4 regions of the Shewanella sp. SP2S2-4 genome follow, and region 2 is predicted to be linked to each of the others. Evidence: predicted binding sites of a transcription regulator. Region 2 holds the regulator's gene; each other region holds the start of a gene.
The links. Region 2 encodes LexA, which represses DNA repair genes until DNA is damaged. Its sites were predicted from a motif close to TACTGTATNNNNATACAGTA; they were not measured.
Positions count from the first base shown of each region.

Region 1: umuD (translesion error-prone DNA polymerase V autoproteolytic subunit) is a predicted target of LexA. The motif match lies at 2,329-2,348, and genes of this name have one in related genera.
Region 3: Q4Q54_RS14705 (YebG family protein) is a predicted target of LexA. The motif match lies at 1,505-1,524, and genes of this name have one in related genera.
Region 4: recA (recombinase RecA) is a predicted target of LexA. The motif match lies at 2,090-2,109, and genes of this name have one in related genera.

Region 1 covers NZ_JAUOER010000003.1:195,388-199,078, forward strand. Annotated here, with positions in the region: gene Q4Q54_RS04510 (helix-turn-helix transcriptional regulator) at 1-604, opposite strand, end outside; gene Q4Q54_RS04515 (SLC13 family permease) at 685-2,076, shown strand; gene umuD (translesion error-prone DNA polymerase V autoproteolytic subunit) at 2,363-2,782, shown strand; gene umuC (translesion error-prone DNA polymerase V subunit UmuC) at 2,779-3,691, shown strand, end outside.
Region 2 covers NZ_JAUOER010000007.1:61,803-65,493, forward strand. Annotated here, with positions in the region: gene coxB (cytochrome c oxidase subunit II) at 1-846, opposite strand, end outside; gene Q4Q54_RS07715 (cell division inhibitor SulA) at 1,249-1,761, opposite strand; gene lexA (transcriptional repressor LexA) at 1,758-2,378, opposite strand; gene plsB (glycerol-3-phosphate 1-O-acyltransferase PlsB) at 2,539-3,691, shown strand, end outside.
Region 3 covers NZ_JAUOER010000018.1:53,423-57,113, forward strand. Annotated here, with positions in the region: gene proQ (RNA chaperone ProQ) at 1-435, opposite strand, end outside; gene Q4Q54_RS14700 (GAF domain-containing protein) at 718-1,176, opposite strand; gene Q4Q54_RS14705 (YebG family protein) at 1,194-1,493, opposite strand; gene Q4Q54_RS14710 (paraquat-inducible protein A) at 1,701-2,333, shown strand; gene Q4Q54_RS14715 (paraquat-inducible protein A) at 2,335-2,952, shown strand; gene Q4Q54_RS14720 (MlaD family protein) at 2,939-3,691, shown strand, end outside.
Region 4 covers NZ_JAUOER010000029.1:5,392-9,082, forward strand. Annotated here, with positions in the region: gene alaS (alanine--tRNA ligase) at 1-84, opposite strand, end outside; gene Q4Q54_RS18760 (regulatory protein RecX) at 427-897, opposite strand; gene recA (recombinase RecA) at 915-1,982, opposite strand; gene mutS (DNA mismatch repair protein MutS) at 2,386-3,691, shown strand, end outside.

The DNA of each region.
Region 1 (3,691 bases), on a different contig from region 2:
ACAGTCGTTCAATCGTTCTCACACTCGCGCCGCCCATTTCGGCTAACTCGGTCAGGGTGTAATTCACTGTTGGGTGCCGGATCAACTTTTGGATCAAGCGGCTGAGTCTTGGATCTGAGCCTGCGGGTAAATGAGCATCTAGGCTGTCCAGAGTTTCGAGCTCATCAATGGCAACCAAACCCAGCCGATGCAGTTGTCCACTGCCTAAAAGGTGTGAACTCTCACAGAGTTTGAGCACCAGTTCGCGCATCAGCGCTGTCATCGTCACCATCACCACTTTTGTATCCTGTGGCCTAACATCATAGCTAGGATCAATATAGATATTGCGAGTGTGGGCGTGGGTTTCGCTGTTCACTTGATGGGGCAAATTGCAGGGGATCCACACCGCATGGGTTGAAGGTACCACCCAGACGGCATTGTCGCTGCGGACACGTAACAAGCCTTTCGCGGCCCAAAGTAGCTGCCCCCGCGGATGAGAATGAGGCTCGATGCCCGCTTCCGCCGCCATATTGCGAGTATGGGTTAGCACAGGTCGATTGGCATCTGTGATAAACGCCACGTCACTGGGCGTTAATAATGTCGCTTTAGGAACAGGTTTTGACATATTACCCTCTTAAAACGCCAAACTAAGTCAGCTATCTTAGTTGGCATCTTTTACGTATTCAACCCAATAGGTCGGTAAACATGAAACGTTTTATTGACGTTAAACCGCTAGCGTTTTTCAGTGCACTGTTGATCGCTACTTTACTTGCACTTTTTCCGCTGAGTCAGCATCCCGCGGTGTTTTCCTATAGCGGTGGCCTAGTATTAGTGACCTTAATGTTTTGGAGTACAGGTTTTTTCCCGCCCTTTATGGCGGGATTAATATTTTTTGCCCTTGCGACTATTTTCAAACTCATTGAGCCGAGTGTACTTTTTTCAGGATTCGGCTCGACTGCGGTGTGGTTAATCATTTCAGGGTTTGTGATTGGCAGTGCCATCACTCAGTCTGGTTTAAGTCGCAGAATGGCCAGTTTGATTGCCCCCATACTGACCTCAAGTTATCCACGCTTGATTGCGGGTTTGGTCTTTAGTGCCGTGCTGCTTGGCTTTGTGATGCCCTCATCCGTTGGCCGTGCGGTGGTCATGGTGCCAATTGGTATGGCGTTAGCTGAGCAAGTCGGTTTTGCTCGTGGTAGTCATGGGCGGATAGGCATTGCGACCGCCTTGGCACTGGCGTGTAACATGCCCAGTTTTGCCGTGTTGCCCGCGAATATTCCCAATATGATATTGGCGGGTTCCAGCGAGAATCTATTCAATATCCATTTTGGTTATACCGAGTATCTCTTACTGCATTTTCCAATCCTTGGTTTGCTCAAATCGATATTGATTGTGGCGCTAGTCGTCTTCCTATTTCCTGCAAAAATAGATGAAAATCGGCCTGAAAGCGTCATTGAAACAGAAGCTTATAATCTTGGTATGCAAAAGAAAGTCACAGTATTACTTGCGATAACTTTACTGTTTTGGGCGACAGATTCACTGCATGGGATCAATCCGGCGTGGGTTGGACTGACCACCGCTATCTTGTTATTGCTCCCCAAATGGGGAGTGCTTGAGCCTAAGAGTTTTAATAGTTCGGTGGATTTTGCGACCGTCATTTTTGTCGCGGCGGCCTTAGGTCTGGGAGCATTGGTCAATCAATCTGGACTTGGCACTGCGCTAGGTCAACTGTTCAGTGAATGGCTACCATTGCAGCAAGGGGCATCGTTCCTGAATTTCATGTCGTTATCGCTGATGGGGACGCTGACGGGATTAGTGGCAACGGTTCCAGGTGTGCCGACAGTGTTGTCCCCCATGGCGGCAGATTTTGCCAATGCAACTGGCTTCTCCACCCCTGCGGTATTAATGACGCAGGTGATCGGTTTCTCAACCGTGATTTTTCCTTATCAGGTTGCCCCGTTGATTTTGGCGATACAATTATCCCAAGAGCCCTTAAGCAAACTACTTAACATCACCTTACCGCTGGCGGCAATCACTCTAATTGCACTTATCCCACTGGATTATCTGTGGTGGCTATGGCTCGGTTGGATTAACTAAATTGCGTTAACTAAAGCGGGCTAACTAAAATGCGTTAACTAAATTAAATTGACGAAACACTCACCCTTGGCGGTATTGACGCCGCCAAGGGTGCTTTAGAGCAGCCATCATCAATTGCCCAGCACCTGGACACTCATCGCTCGACAGCGCATACAATCATCACACAGCATAAAACAAGTTCGTCTTTGCGCTAGGGTCGATAACACAACTGTCCCCACATAAATTATTTCGATAAGTTTCATTGTTAGACTATACTGTTCATACGTACAGCATACTGTGATTTATTATGATGATCCTAGGCAGCTTCGCCAAACATACCCAATATCGGCTCTCGCTATTTAGCTCCTTGATTGCCGCAGGATTTCCGTCACCTGCCCAAGACTATGTAGAACAAACATTAGATCTCAATGAGTTATGCATCAAGCACCCCGCCGCCACGTTTTTTGTCAAAGTCCAAGGGGATTCGATGATCGAAGCGGGGATTTTCTCCGGTGATATTTTAGTGGTGGATCGCTCATTACAGCCGGCCCACGGGGATACCGTTGTCGCAGCAGTCAACGGCGAGTTTACTGTAAAGCAATTACAGCTGCGCCCTGTGGTGCAATTGCTGCCACGTAATGCCTTATTCTCCCCGATTGCCATCAATGATGAGTCTGAGTTAAACATCTTTGGGGTGGTGACCAACGTGGTGAAAAAGCTCAAATGACGCCCTCACTATTCGCACTCGTCGATTGCAATAATTTTTATGCATCCTGTGAGCGGATGTTTAGGCCAGATTTAGCTGGCAGGCCGATTGTGGTGTTATCCAATAACGATGGCTGCGTCGTCGCCCGCTCGGCAGAGGCAAAACAACTTGGCATCAAGATGGCGGTGCCTGTATATCAAATCGCAAACCAACTCCGCCAGCATCACGTTGCGGTATTCTCCTCCAACTATGCACTCTATGCCGACATATCAAATAGAGTCATGACCACCTTAGAGCAAATGGTACCGAAAGTAGAAGTGTATAGTATTGATGAAGCGTTTTTAGATCTTTCTCGTTTCGATAAATGCATTGATATTCATCAGCTTGCACTTGATATTTATCACCGAATACCGCAGTGGATTGGGATCAGCGTTTGCGTCGGCATTGGACCGACAAAAACCCTGGCTAAACTGGCAAACCATGCCGCGAAACGTTATCCAGCGACGCAGGGCGTGGTTGACTTGCGCGACCGTGAACGCCAACGACGGCTGATGGCGCTTATCCCTGTCGACGAAGTCTGGGGAATAGGCCGTAGGCTTACAAAACGCTTGAACATCATGGGTATAAATACCGCGTTGCAATTGGCGGATGCGCATCCAAAGCTTATCCGCGACACCTTTTCTGTCACCGTTGAGCGCACGGTACGCGAACTTAACGGCATTGCCTGGGATGACATACAAGAGGTCGCCGCCACTAAGCAACAAATTATCAGCTCCCGATCCTTTGGCAGCCGTATTGATAATTTAGAAGCGATGCAACAGGCAATCAATGAATACACTTTTAGGGCCTGTGAAAAACTGCGTTCCGAGCGCCAATATGCTAAAGCGATGTCAGTATTTGTGCGTACTAGCCCTTTTAGCGATATGACTC
Region 2 (3,691 bases):
TTGCTCACCTTGGGTCATAAGCTCTTCTTTACTGAGGGTCTGTGCTAATGCGGCTTGAGCTGCGGTGGCCGCAGCACCTGCGGCTTGTTTTTGCTCCGCTACCCAAGCTTCAAACTCGGCTTCGGGTAGGGCTTGCACTACAATGGGCATAAAACCATGGTCTTTACCGCAAAGCTCGGCGCATTGACCACGGTAAATGCCGGGTTTGTCTATGCGAGTCCAGGCCTCATTGATAAACCCAGGATTAGCATCTTTCTTCACGGCAAAAGCAGGTACCCACCATGAATGAATGACGTCTTCTGAGGTCATTAAAAAGCGGATTTTGCGATTTATCGGTAGCACGAGCGGCTTATCGACCTCCAAAAGGTAATTTTCCCCTTTGGTTTCGGTACCGTCGATTTGTGCTCTAGGGGTTGCGAGTATGCTGTAAAAATCAATGTCCTGATCGAAATAGCTGTAGTGCCATTTCCATTGGGAACCTGTGACTTTAACTGTGAGATCGGCATTGCTGGGATCTTCCATCGCAATTAAGGTTTTTGTCGCTGGAATCGCCATTAAGATCAAAATGATAAATGGCAGAATCGTCCAAGCGATTTCAACTTTAGTGCTTTCGTGAAAGTGCGACGCGACAGCGCCTTTGGATTTTCTGTGATTGATCATGGCGTAAATCATCACGCCAAAGACCACAAGGCCAATGGCGCAGCAGATATACAAGATGGTCATGTGCAAGTGATAAACCTTGCCACTGATCTCGGTTACGCCAGGGGTCATGTTGAACCGCATGTCCGCGGCGGCCAACGGTGGTGCGAATAACACCACGAGTAAACAATACAACAATTGCTTCACAAGACTTCTCCTCTGCCAATTGCGAATAGCAACTACAAAGAAGAGCAACACAGTAAGTCTCAACTCTATGCAAACTCTTCAGTTCCCAAAAAAGCGTTTTTGACTTCAACGTGCGTTGGCGGCTGTTACTTTTAATTAAGTATTGTTACTGCTGGTATTAGCCACGCTGGCACATACGACTGAAATAAATCTGTTCTCTATTTTTAGTGGCATTTTGAACTCGATTACGGCTCGATTTATTTGCCACGGGCGGCGATATATCATCGCCGACTAAATCAACCATACTTGCTGTTTAAATATTGATCAAGATCACTTATTTATCTAATTGTCTGAAAAATTGCCAAAAAAAAGCCTCACATTCATAGGCGAGGCGGCTTTCAAGGTAAAAAAATAAATGAATATTTAATGTACAGCGCTAAAAAAAGATTGTTGGCCGAAGAGATTGCCTTGCTCAATGCGTACGTCGCCATGTAAGTGACTGTTTACGTCTTCAAGCACTATGCCCATGGCGCGAGCACTTTTAGCCACGATTTGCAGGCGACGATTATCGCGTGCATCCAGTGATTGGGTCCAAGTAATAACTGCACTGGACGTACCACTTGTTAAGGCTTTTTCCATCGCCCACAGGGTTTCGACTTCATCTTTAGCGTGCACCAGCAAGACTCTGTCCATACGCACGCCTGCATTGGCGAGCATTTGTTTGTAGCCAATACTCGGCGGGTTGATGAGCACTAACCAACGGCCCTGTTGGCTTAACTGGGCGAGTTGCGCGCTTAGATGGATTAATTCTTGGCGACCTTGAGTCTTCGTTGGCATGCAGGCGATAGGTGCATGGTGCCAGTCATAGTCGGCATCACGGACTTCATCGAGCCACAAGCCTGGGTGGCGGGGTGCATTGCCAAGTAGTTTGTTCATAGCCAATCTCCATTACGGATCACACCGACGGCGAGTCCTTCAATTGTTAAACTTTGATAGCCTAAATCCACTTTAATCGGGGAATAGTCTTCATTTTCGGCGTGTAGATAGACTACATTACCTTTTTTTTCGAAACGTTTAACAGTGACATCGTCGTCGACTCTCGCGACAACCACTTGACCATTTCTAGCTTGTTGTACTTTATGAACTGCCAGCAAATCTCCTTCGAGAATGCCGATATTCTTCATGCTGTCGCCTTTAACCCGCAGTAAGAAATCGGCGGCGGGATGGAACATGCTCGGGTCGACTTGGTAGTACTGTTCGACATGTTCTTGGGCAAGAATAGGTTCGCCAGCAGCCACTTGACCGATAAGTGGTAAACCTGTTTCAGTTAAATCTTCGACTTCCGCAGGTAGGCGAATGCCCCGCGAAGTGCCCGGCATGATCTCAATGCAGCCCTTTTTCGCCAACGCTTTAAGATGCTCTTCAGCCGCATTGGCGCTCTTAAAACCTAAACGGGTCGCGATTTCTGCCCGTGTGGGTGGCATGCCAGTATCGGCAATATTTCGTTTAATTAGCTCTAAAATTTCAGCTTGGCGTGGCGTCAAAGGTCTCATGGTGTTTCCTGTTTTTCTATACAGTTACTGTTAGTATATACAGTATTATTTGCAGCGCAAGTATTAACCACTTTTTAGCTATGTTGGAGAGAATTAGCGAATATTACCCATAGTCTGGTATTCTACCGGGCTAGTAAACGTACTTAATTGCATAAGAATAATGCCTAAACACGACTCTCTTTGGTTGAAATCATTACGCTGGATCCAAAAACACTTAGTGCACACTATTGTTGTGCCTCAGGATCCCTTTGCCGATCTGAATCTGGATGCCTCCAGACCCCTTGCTTATGTGATGAAAACGGAATCGCTGAGTGACATCGCTGCCCTGAGTGAAATAACGGCTAAGTTAGGACTACCGAGCCCCTATGAGCCTTTAGTGGCAAATGGTGTGATTGCGCCTCGGGTTGTCTGCCTTCAAGGGCGTAAGCCGCTGTTTGGTGAGCGTGCCGGTAACGAGCCTTTCCTCGAATGCTTTATGCGTTTGTTGGCCGTGCATAAGGAACGCCCTGAATTAGACATTCAACTAGTGCCCGTGAGCCTGTATTGGGGCCGCACGCCAGGGAAAGAAGACGACACTATGAAGGCGGCTGTGTTTGAGCGGGAAAACCCGACTTGGCTGCGCAAATGCTTGATGATTTTATTCTTAGGTCGACATAACTTCGTACAGTTTTCAAATGCGGTATCTCTGCGATACATGGCCGACGAACACGGCACTGACATGGGGATTGCCCATAAATTAGCGCGGGTCGCGCGGGTGCATTTCCGCCGTCAACGTAAGGTGATGACAGGGCCTGTGCTGCCAAATCGCCAAGCACTGTTTCATTCGCTGCTCAAATCCGAGTCCTTGCGTAAAGCGATTCAAGAAGAAGCGGCCAACAAAAAGATTTCTGAGACCCAAGCGCGCGAGACGGCTATTGAGTATCTCGATGAAATTGCTGCCGATTACTCAGATAGCTTAGTGCGTATTGCCGAGCGTTTCTTAACTTGGTTGTGGAACAAGCTTTACAGCGGGATCAACATTAAAGGCGCCGAGCAAGTTCGCCAGCTGCACCATGATGGTCACGAGATCGTTTATGTACCTTGCCATCGCAGCCACATGGATTACCTGCTGTTATCGTATATTTTGTATTATCAAGGCATGGTTCCGCCGCACATTGCTGCTGGTATTAACCTCAACTTCTGGCCCGCGGGACCTATGTTTCGTCGCGGTGGTGCCTTCTTTATCCGCCGTAGTTTTAATGGCAACAAGCTGTATACCGCAGTATTCCGTGAGTATTTAGACCAACTGTTTGCTAAAGGTTATTCGGTGGAAT
Region 3 (3,691 bases), on a different contig from region 2:
CGCAGGCTTAGCAGGACGCTCAGTTTTAGCACGTTGAGGAACAGCCACCTTTTTAGGTGCTTTCTTCGCCGCAGGCTTAGGTGCGAGTGCTGCACGTTTCGCTTTCGCTTTATCCTGACTCTCTTTCAACATGGCTTGAGCATGGTCAATGTGCTCTTGCTCTAACTCGCCGCAAGGTTCGCCATCCAGATTAACGCGTTGTGCGCCCGCTTTAACGCACTTTAAATAGCGCCAGCTGCTGGTGTAACGTCTTAAGGCAACTCTGAGCTGAGTTTTACTGACTTTAGAATCATCAGCCAACCTTTCAGCCAAATCTTGAAACAATCCGATTTTTAATGGCTTAGTTTCACCTTCAGCAATAAAGCACAAAGGAAATGTTTCATACAAATACGCCAAAATTGCATTGGTGTCGGTCAACTTTTCTGTTGATTCCATCATTACTTCCACAGTCAAAAAGGGACATCGATTCGAGGTGATATATATCAACTTCTTACGTGTCGTTTATCTTCGTTAAACTCAATATTGAGTCAACGTACAAATTAGCATCCTAGCCGCGTTTACTAAAGTTAAAAAAAATATACCTTAACAAATTTTTACAGCTCAAAACACTAAGCTTATTCATTGCATGCCAATCAAACCAGCTTAATGCGTGCAGGCGCATATTATAAGGCGCACGCCACCGATTGCGACTATGAATTATGCGTTATTGTACGCAAATTAATCAAATAGGCAGTTTTCAAAACTTTTAACCAGTAATTCCAGCCCCTTTTGGTCTTCTTCATCGAAACGATCGAAGATTGGGCTGTCAATATCGAGCACAGCAATCACGTTACCTTGGACACGAACTGGCACAACGATTTCAGAATTACTGGCAGAATCACAGGCAATATGGCCATCAAATTGATGAACATCGGCCACTCGCTGGGTTTGATTGGTGAATGCCGCCGTACCACACACGCCTTTTCCTAACGGAATACGTGTACAAGCCACTTTACCTTGAAATGGGCCTAGTACGAGTTGTTCGCCACGCATAACGTAGAATCCCACCCAGTTCAGCTCAGTCAAATTATCATTGAGTAAGGCTGAAAAATTCGCCATTGCCGCAACAAGGTCGTCTTCCCCTTCCAATAAGGCCAAGGCTTGACGGTTAAGTGACTCATAAAATTTCGATTTCATTACATTTCCTAACAATTTTATTCTGCTGCTTCGGTCTTTTTAGCCGCTTTTTTCGCAGCAGGTGGATTCGTTGGCGTACTATTAACCTGAACGACACCTTTAAGCAAGTTCGTCAGCTCATCTTTATTGTTAGCAAAATAGAATGCGAGCTTTTCGCCCACGCTTTCATCTATACCTAAATCAGCTTTTTGAATGAAGGGGATAAGGTTATCGGCGATATCGAGCATCTTATCGTAGGCATCAGCCTCCTTCTTAGATGTGAATGTCATCTTTTCAACCCCTTCTCTGACCACGACAAACTGTGTTATTACTGCCATGACTGCCCTCGCACTGTTTTTATATACAGTAACTAGAGTGACATAGATTGAACTTGTGATGCAAGTGTTCTGATTAATCTGATATTATTAGCGTACTTTCGTTGCCAAGATTATAAAGCGCTAGACTGTGCAGAACGGCTGATTAGCACTACACTTTGCACCGTTCTCGCTGTTATTACTCCTATTTAGGCTAATATATATTTTTATATGCATGAAAACGCAGCAGAAAATTCAGTAATCCTTTGCCGTTCCTGCGATTTAGCAGTCCGCAAACGTGCCTTGCCAAGCGGTGTCAGAGCCCTTTGCCCCCGTTGCAGTACTGCACTTTATGACACTCCTTACTGCTCTGTAAATGGCATGCTCGCCCTATGTATCTCGGCATTAGTGTTTTATTTTCCTGCCAATTTTTTACCCGTACTCGAAATTCACTTTTTCGGCAGTATTCGCACCACCACAGTTTTTCAGGGCGCGTTTGTAGTATTTGACCAAGGTTATTGGGTCGTTGGTTTAGCCGTGCTTGCCGCCGCTGTGATTGGCCCAGGCTTATTACTGTTATCGATACTGACGCAGATTTTGATTGTGAAATGGGGACTGAGTCGTCTTTTTTGGCGTAACTCATTAAAGCAATTATTGAAGTTTCATGGCGTATTGTCGCAGCTCACTATGCTAGAAATTTATGTGATCAGTTTTTTGGTTTCATCATTCCAGCTATCTGATTTTTCGGATATTTATTTTGGCATGGGCACATTTTGCTTCACTATGTTGTTTCTCGTGACTTTGTTTCTACAACGAGAGTACGACTTAGAGCACATGTGGACTTTATTGGAAGGTCATCGCTGATATGAAGCAACAAGGTAAAGATATCGGCCTGTGTCTGTGTAAGGTCTGCCGCCAGCTCAATAGTAGTGACCTCAGCCACTGTCAGCGCTGTGAAGCTGAGTTGCAGGTCAGGGACTATTCCAGCCTGCAAAAAAGTTGGGCTTTGTTGATTACCGCTGCCATTTTGCTGGTGCCTGCCAACATTTACCCTATCACTATGCTGACCAACCAAGGGCAAGTGCGGCACGACACCATTTTTTCGGGCATTTTGCATCTAGTGCATTCAGATATGTTGCCCATTGCCGTGATAGTTTTTACTGCCAGTATTTTAGTGCCATGGATTAAAATCATCGGCTTATCCATTTATCTGTGTGCAATAAGCTTTGATATTCCGATTTCAAAAAAGAAATTGATGGTGGGTTTTCACATCATCGAATGGATTGGTCGTTGGTCAATGCTCGATTTATTTGTCATCTCAATCACAGTGGCATTAGTGAATATGGGACAACTACTCGACGCTAAACCCGCGCCTGCAGCGACCGCATTTGCCTTGGTTATTCTGTTAACTCAGTTAGCCGCAAAAGTGTTAGACACTCGTTTACTCTGGGATCGATTGGAACCTCAAGATGACACAAATTGAATCGCCGAAAGTTGTAAAGAAAAAACTCTTTTCGCCCATTTGGCTGCTGCCTATTGTCGCGTTGGCATTGGGTGCGTGGCTGGGCATTAAGAGTATTAAAGAATCGGGCGTTGAAATTCAAATTCACTTTCCGAGTGCAACTGGGATTGACGTAGGTAAAACCTTAGTCAAATACCAAGGCTTGACTGTCGGTAAAGTCAAAGACATAGGAATAGATGAAGATCTCAAGGGCGTAAACGTTAAAGTCATGATGGACTACCGCGCTAAGCCTTTCTTAAATAAGGAGACCCTCTTCTGGCTTGTCACCCCTAAGGCCAGTATTACAGGTGTTGAAGGTTTAGATGCGTTGTTCTCAGGTAACTACATCGCGATTCAACCGGGCAAAGGTAATGCGTCAACCTTCTTCGAGGCTGAACGCCAACCGCCGCCGATGCAAATCGGCTCAGAAGGTGTAATGGTCGAACTGACCTCAGACAAACTCGGTTCGTTGGATGTTGGCTCGCCAATATTTTTCCGCCAAATCCCCGTGGGCAGTGTGGTCAGCTATCGTTTAGATGGCAATCAAAGAGTCATCATCAGCGCCTTCATTCAAGAGCAATACGCGCGATTAGTGAAGAAAAACTCTCACTTTTGGAATGTCTCCGGCGTAAAAATTGATGCATCACTGACTGGAGTTAAAGTCAGCTCTGAGAGTTTGGCATCCATTCTGGCTGGCGGCGTGAGTTTTAGCTCTGATGAT
Region 4 (3,691 bases), on a different contig from region 2:
TGAACTACTGTCCACAACTTGATGACCATTGCTGCGGAAAAATTCGAGGAAAGCGCTTCTAAGCTCTGCTGTAGTTTGATACATGAAATCATCCTGAATTGGGTAAGCATTACCAGCTACGCCTTAGGCTAGCCGTATTTCTATTTGCCCAGCATTATAAGCAGACTGAGTAAGGACGACCAGCCTTGATTGGTGATATACACATCAGGAATTTAATATTTTAGTGTGAATCGCCCACGTAAGAGTGGCTAGAGGCAAAATGGCAAAGTAAAGGGTAATTGATGACGATATGAATTTTACGCGATTAAGGGCAGTGTCGAGTGAATTTAACTCGATATCAAACGAAATTGTACCAAGCCTATTGAGTGATATTTAAAGGAGCTTTTGCAGTCTTAAGGTTACATCGCAATCGATGAGTTGAGGCGATTAATAATCGTCGTCGAGATCATTGGGATCTGAATCTAACGCATAAGTGATTTGATCGTAGCTAAAGCCTTGGCCCATTAAAAACCGCACTCGTTTGGCCTTTTCCTTCGCGATGAGATCCCGGGCTGTAGAGCCCTTCACTTCTGTTACGCGGGGAATTCCATATTTTTTAGTGGCTTTATCTTTTGCTAGCTCAAACCAGTCACAATCACTATTGGTTATCGCCGCTTCAATGCAATCTTTAGACAGGCCTTTTTGCGCTATCGCTTGGCGAATGCGGATGGCACCGTGACCTCGACTAATGTGGCTACGGACCAACAGTTCAGCATAGCGATTATCATTGATAAAACCGGAGGATTCACATGCATCGAGCACAGGTTCGATATCATTCAGTTCGAAACCTTTTTCGAGCAATTTATCGCGGATTTGTAGGCGGGAATAATCGCGGCGCGCTAACAGCGCGACCGCGATTTGACGGGCTGACTGACTCAGAATACTTCGCCTGTTTCTAAATCAACATTATCTTCCGTGCTAGCATCATCTTTAGCAGCCAGTGCACTAGGATTGCTCAAAAGCAATTCACGTAATGTCTTGTCAATTTCAGCAGCAATGGCTGGGTTTTCAGTCAAATATTTACCCGCATTAGCACGGCCTTGACCGATTTTATCGCCTTTATAGCTGTACCAAGCACCCGCTTTTTCAATCAACTTATGGGCTACGCCTAAGTCAACTAACTCACCGGTACGGTTAATACCTTGGCCATAAAGGATTTGGAATTCGGCTTGCTTGAACGGTGCTGCAACCTTGTTCTTCACCACTTTAACACGAGTTTCGTTACCGACAACTTCATCGCCGTCTTTAATGGCACCAGTACGACGAATGTCTAAACGAACAGAAGCATAGAACTTCAGCGCGTTACCACCGGTTGTCGTTTCTGGGTTACCGAACATCACACCAATCTTCATCCGGATTTGGTTGATGAAGATAAGTAAGGTGTTAGATTGCTTTAAGTTACCAGCAAGTTTACGCATAGCTTGGCTCATCATACGTGCCGCTAGGCCCATGTGAGAATCACCAATTTCACCTTCGATTTCAGCTTTAGGCGTTAATGCCGCCACTGAGTCAACGACGATAACGTCAACAGCGCCTGAGCGAGTTAATGCATCACAAATCTCCAGCGCTTGCTCGCCGGTATCTGGTTGTGAACACAGAAGGTTATCAATATCTACGCCCAATTTTTTAGCATAGATAGGGTCGAGTGCATGCTCTGCATCGATAAAGGCACAGGTTTTACCTTCACGTTGCGCTGCGGCAATCACTTCTAAAGTCAGTGTCGTTTTACCTGATGATTCAGGACCATAGATCTCAACGATACGACCCATTGGCAAACCGCCAGCACCTAAAGCAACGTCCAGAGACAGAGAACCGGTAGAAATGGTCTCAACATCCATAGAGCGATCTTCGCCCAGCTTCATGATGGAGCCTTTACCAAATTGTTTCTCAATTTGGATCAATACCGCAGCAAGTGCTTTCTCTTTATTTGGATCGACCTTCATTCCAGTTCCCTCATCAAGACAAGCCTTAAGCTGTCAAAAATAATATTCAATTTACAAACGGGTAATTCAAAAAGCCGCGCTTTTTGTCTTAATTCTGCTGACTAGTATACTGTACAATCATACAGTATCAAGACCTATGGCTGAATTATTTTTAGCTAATGGGATTTTTTAATATGGCTAAGGTTTTAGCGAATATCAAATTCGATATTGCATCCCTTTGACGAATATCCGTCATCAAGGGCTCAATTTTCGGTAAATTATTGCTAAGATTGGCGCAGCAAATTTTGCGTGGTCTTTTTAGCTGAAAATTGTACAGCAGTCTTCCGCTTCCATAGCGCTTAATCACCCTTAACCACACAAACTGTATCGCCTTTAGGCAGTCACAACGGACGATAACGATTTAATGAATGTAATTGATACCGATGATTTAGAAAAACATACTCCTATGATGCGTCAGTACTTGACGATGAAAGCAGAACATCACGATATGTTGCTGTTTTATCGCATGGGTGACTTCTACGAGTTGTTTTATGACGATGCTAAACGTGCTTCTGAGCTGTTAGGCATTTCACTCACTGCGCGCGGTAAAAGTGGTGGCGATCCTATTCCGATGGCGGGACTTCCTTACCATGCTGTGGAAGGCTATCTTGCAAAATTAGTTCAAATTGGTCAATCAGTTGCGATTTGCGAACAGATTGGCGATCCCGCGACATCTAAAGGACCGGTAGAACGTAAAGTGGTGCGAATTGTCACGCCAGGCACCTTAACCGACGAAGCGTTGCTGCAGGAACGCCAAGACAATCTGTTAGCCGCGGTTTATCAAGGTAAAGTCGGTTTTGGTTATGCCACATTAGATATTTCATCCGGACGTTTTGTGATTGCAGAGCTCGACACCCGAGAGTCATTAGAAGCGGAATTGCAACGCACTAATCCCGTTGAAATTCTCTACAGTGAAGATTTTGGTGAACTAGGTCTACTTAACGGTTTTAAAGGCAAACGCCGTCGCCCCGAGTGGGAATTTGATTACGATACGAGTATCAAGTTACTACTGGCCCAGTTTGGCACGAAAGACTTGCATGGTTTTGGCATCGCAGATGCACGTTTATCACTGCAGGCTGCGGGTTGCTTGATGCAATATGTCAAAGACACACAGCGCACGGCACTGCCCCATATCAATGCCATTATCCGCTTCAATCAAACCGATAGCATAGTACTCGATGCGGCAACTCGCCGAAATTTAGAATTAACTCAAAACCTTGCCGGTGGCCGCGATAATACCTTAGCCGCAGTATTGGATAACACGGCAACGCCTATGGGCAGCCGTATGTTACAACGCTGGATCCATCAGCCTCTGCGAGATCCTAAGCAAATCAAGGCGCGCCAACAGGCGGTGACTGAACTCCTCGATACCGCAGCCCACGAAGGTTTGCATGAGCAGTTAAAGGCACTTGGCGATATCGAACGTATCATGGCAAGGTTAGCCCTGCGCACTGCCCGTCCAAGGGACTTTGCACGTTTACGTCAAGCGCTGGGCTTATTGCCTGAATTACAACAGAGTTTAAGTACACTGAGCGCGCCGCACACGACTCAATTGCGTCAACACTTAGGCGAGTTCCCCGCTGAGCAAGCCCTACTTGAGCGCGCGATAGTCGATAATCCACCTATACTTATCCGCGATGGCGGGGTGATCCGTGAAGGCTACAACAGCG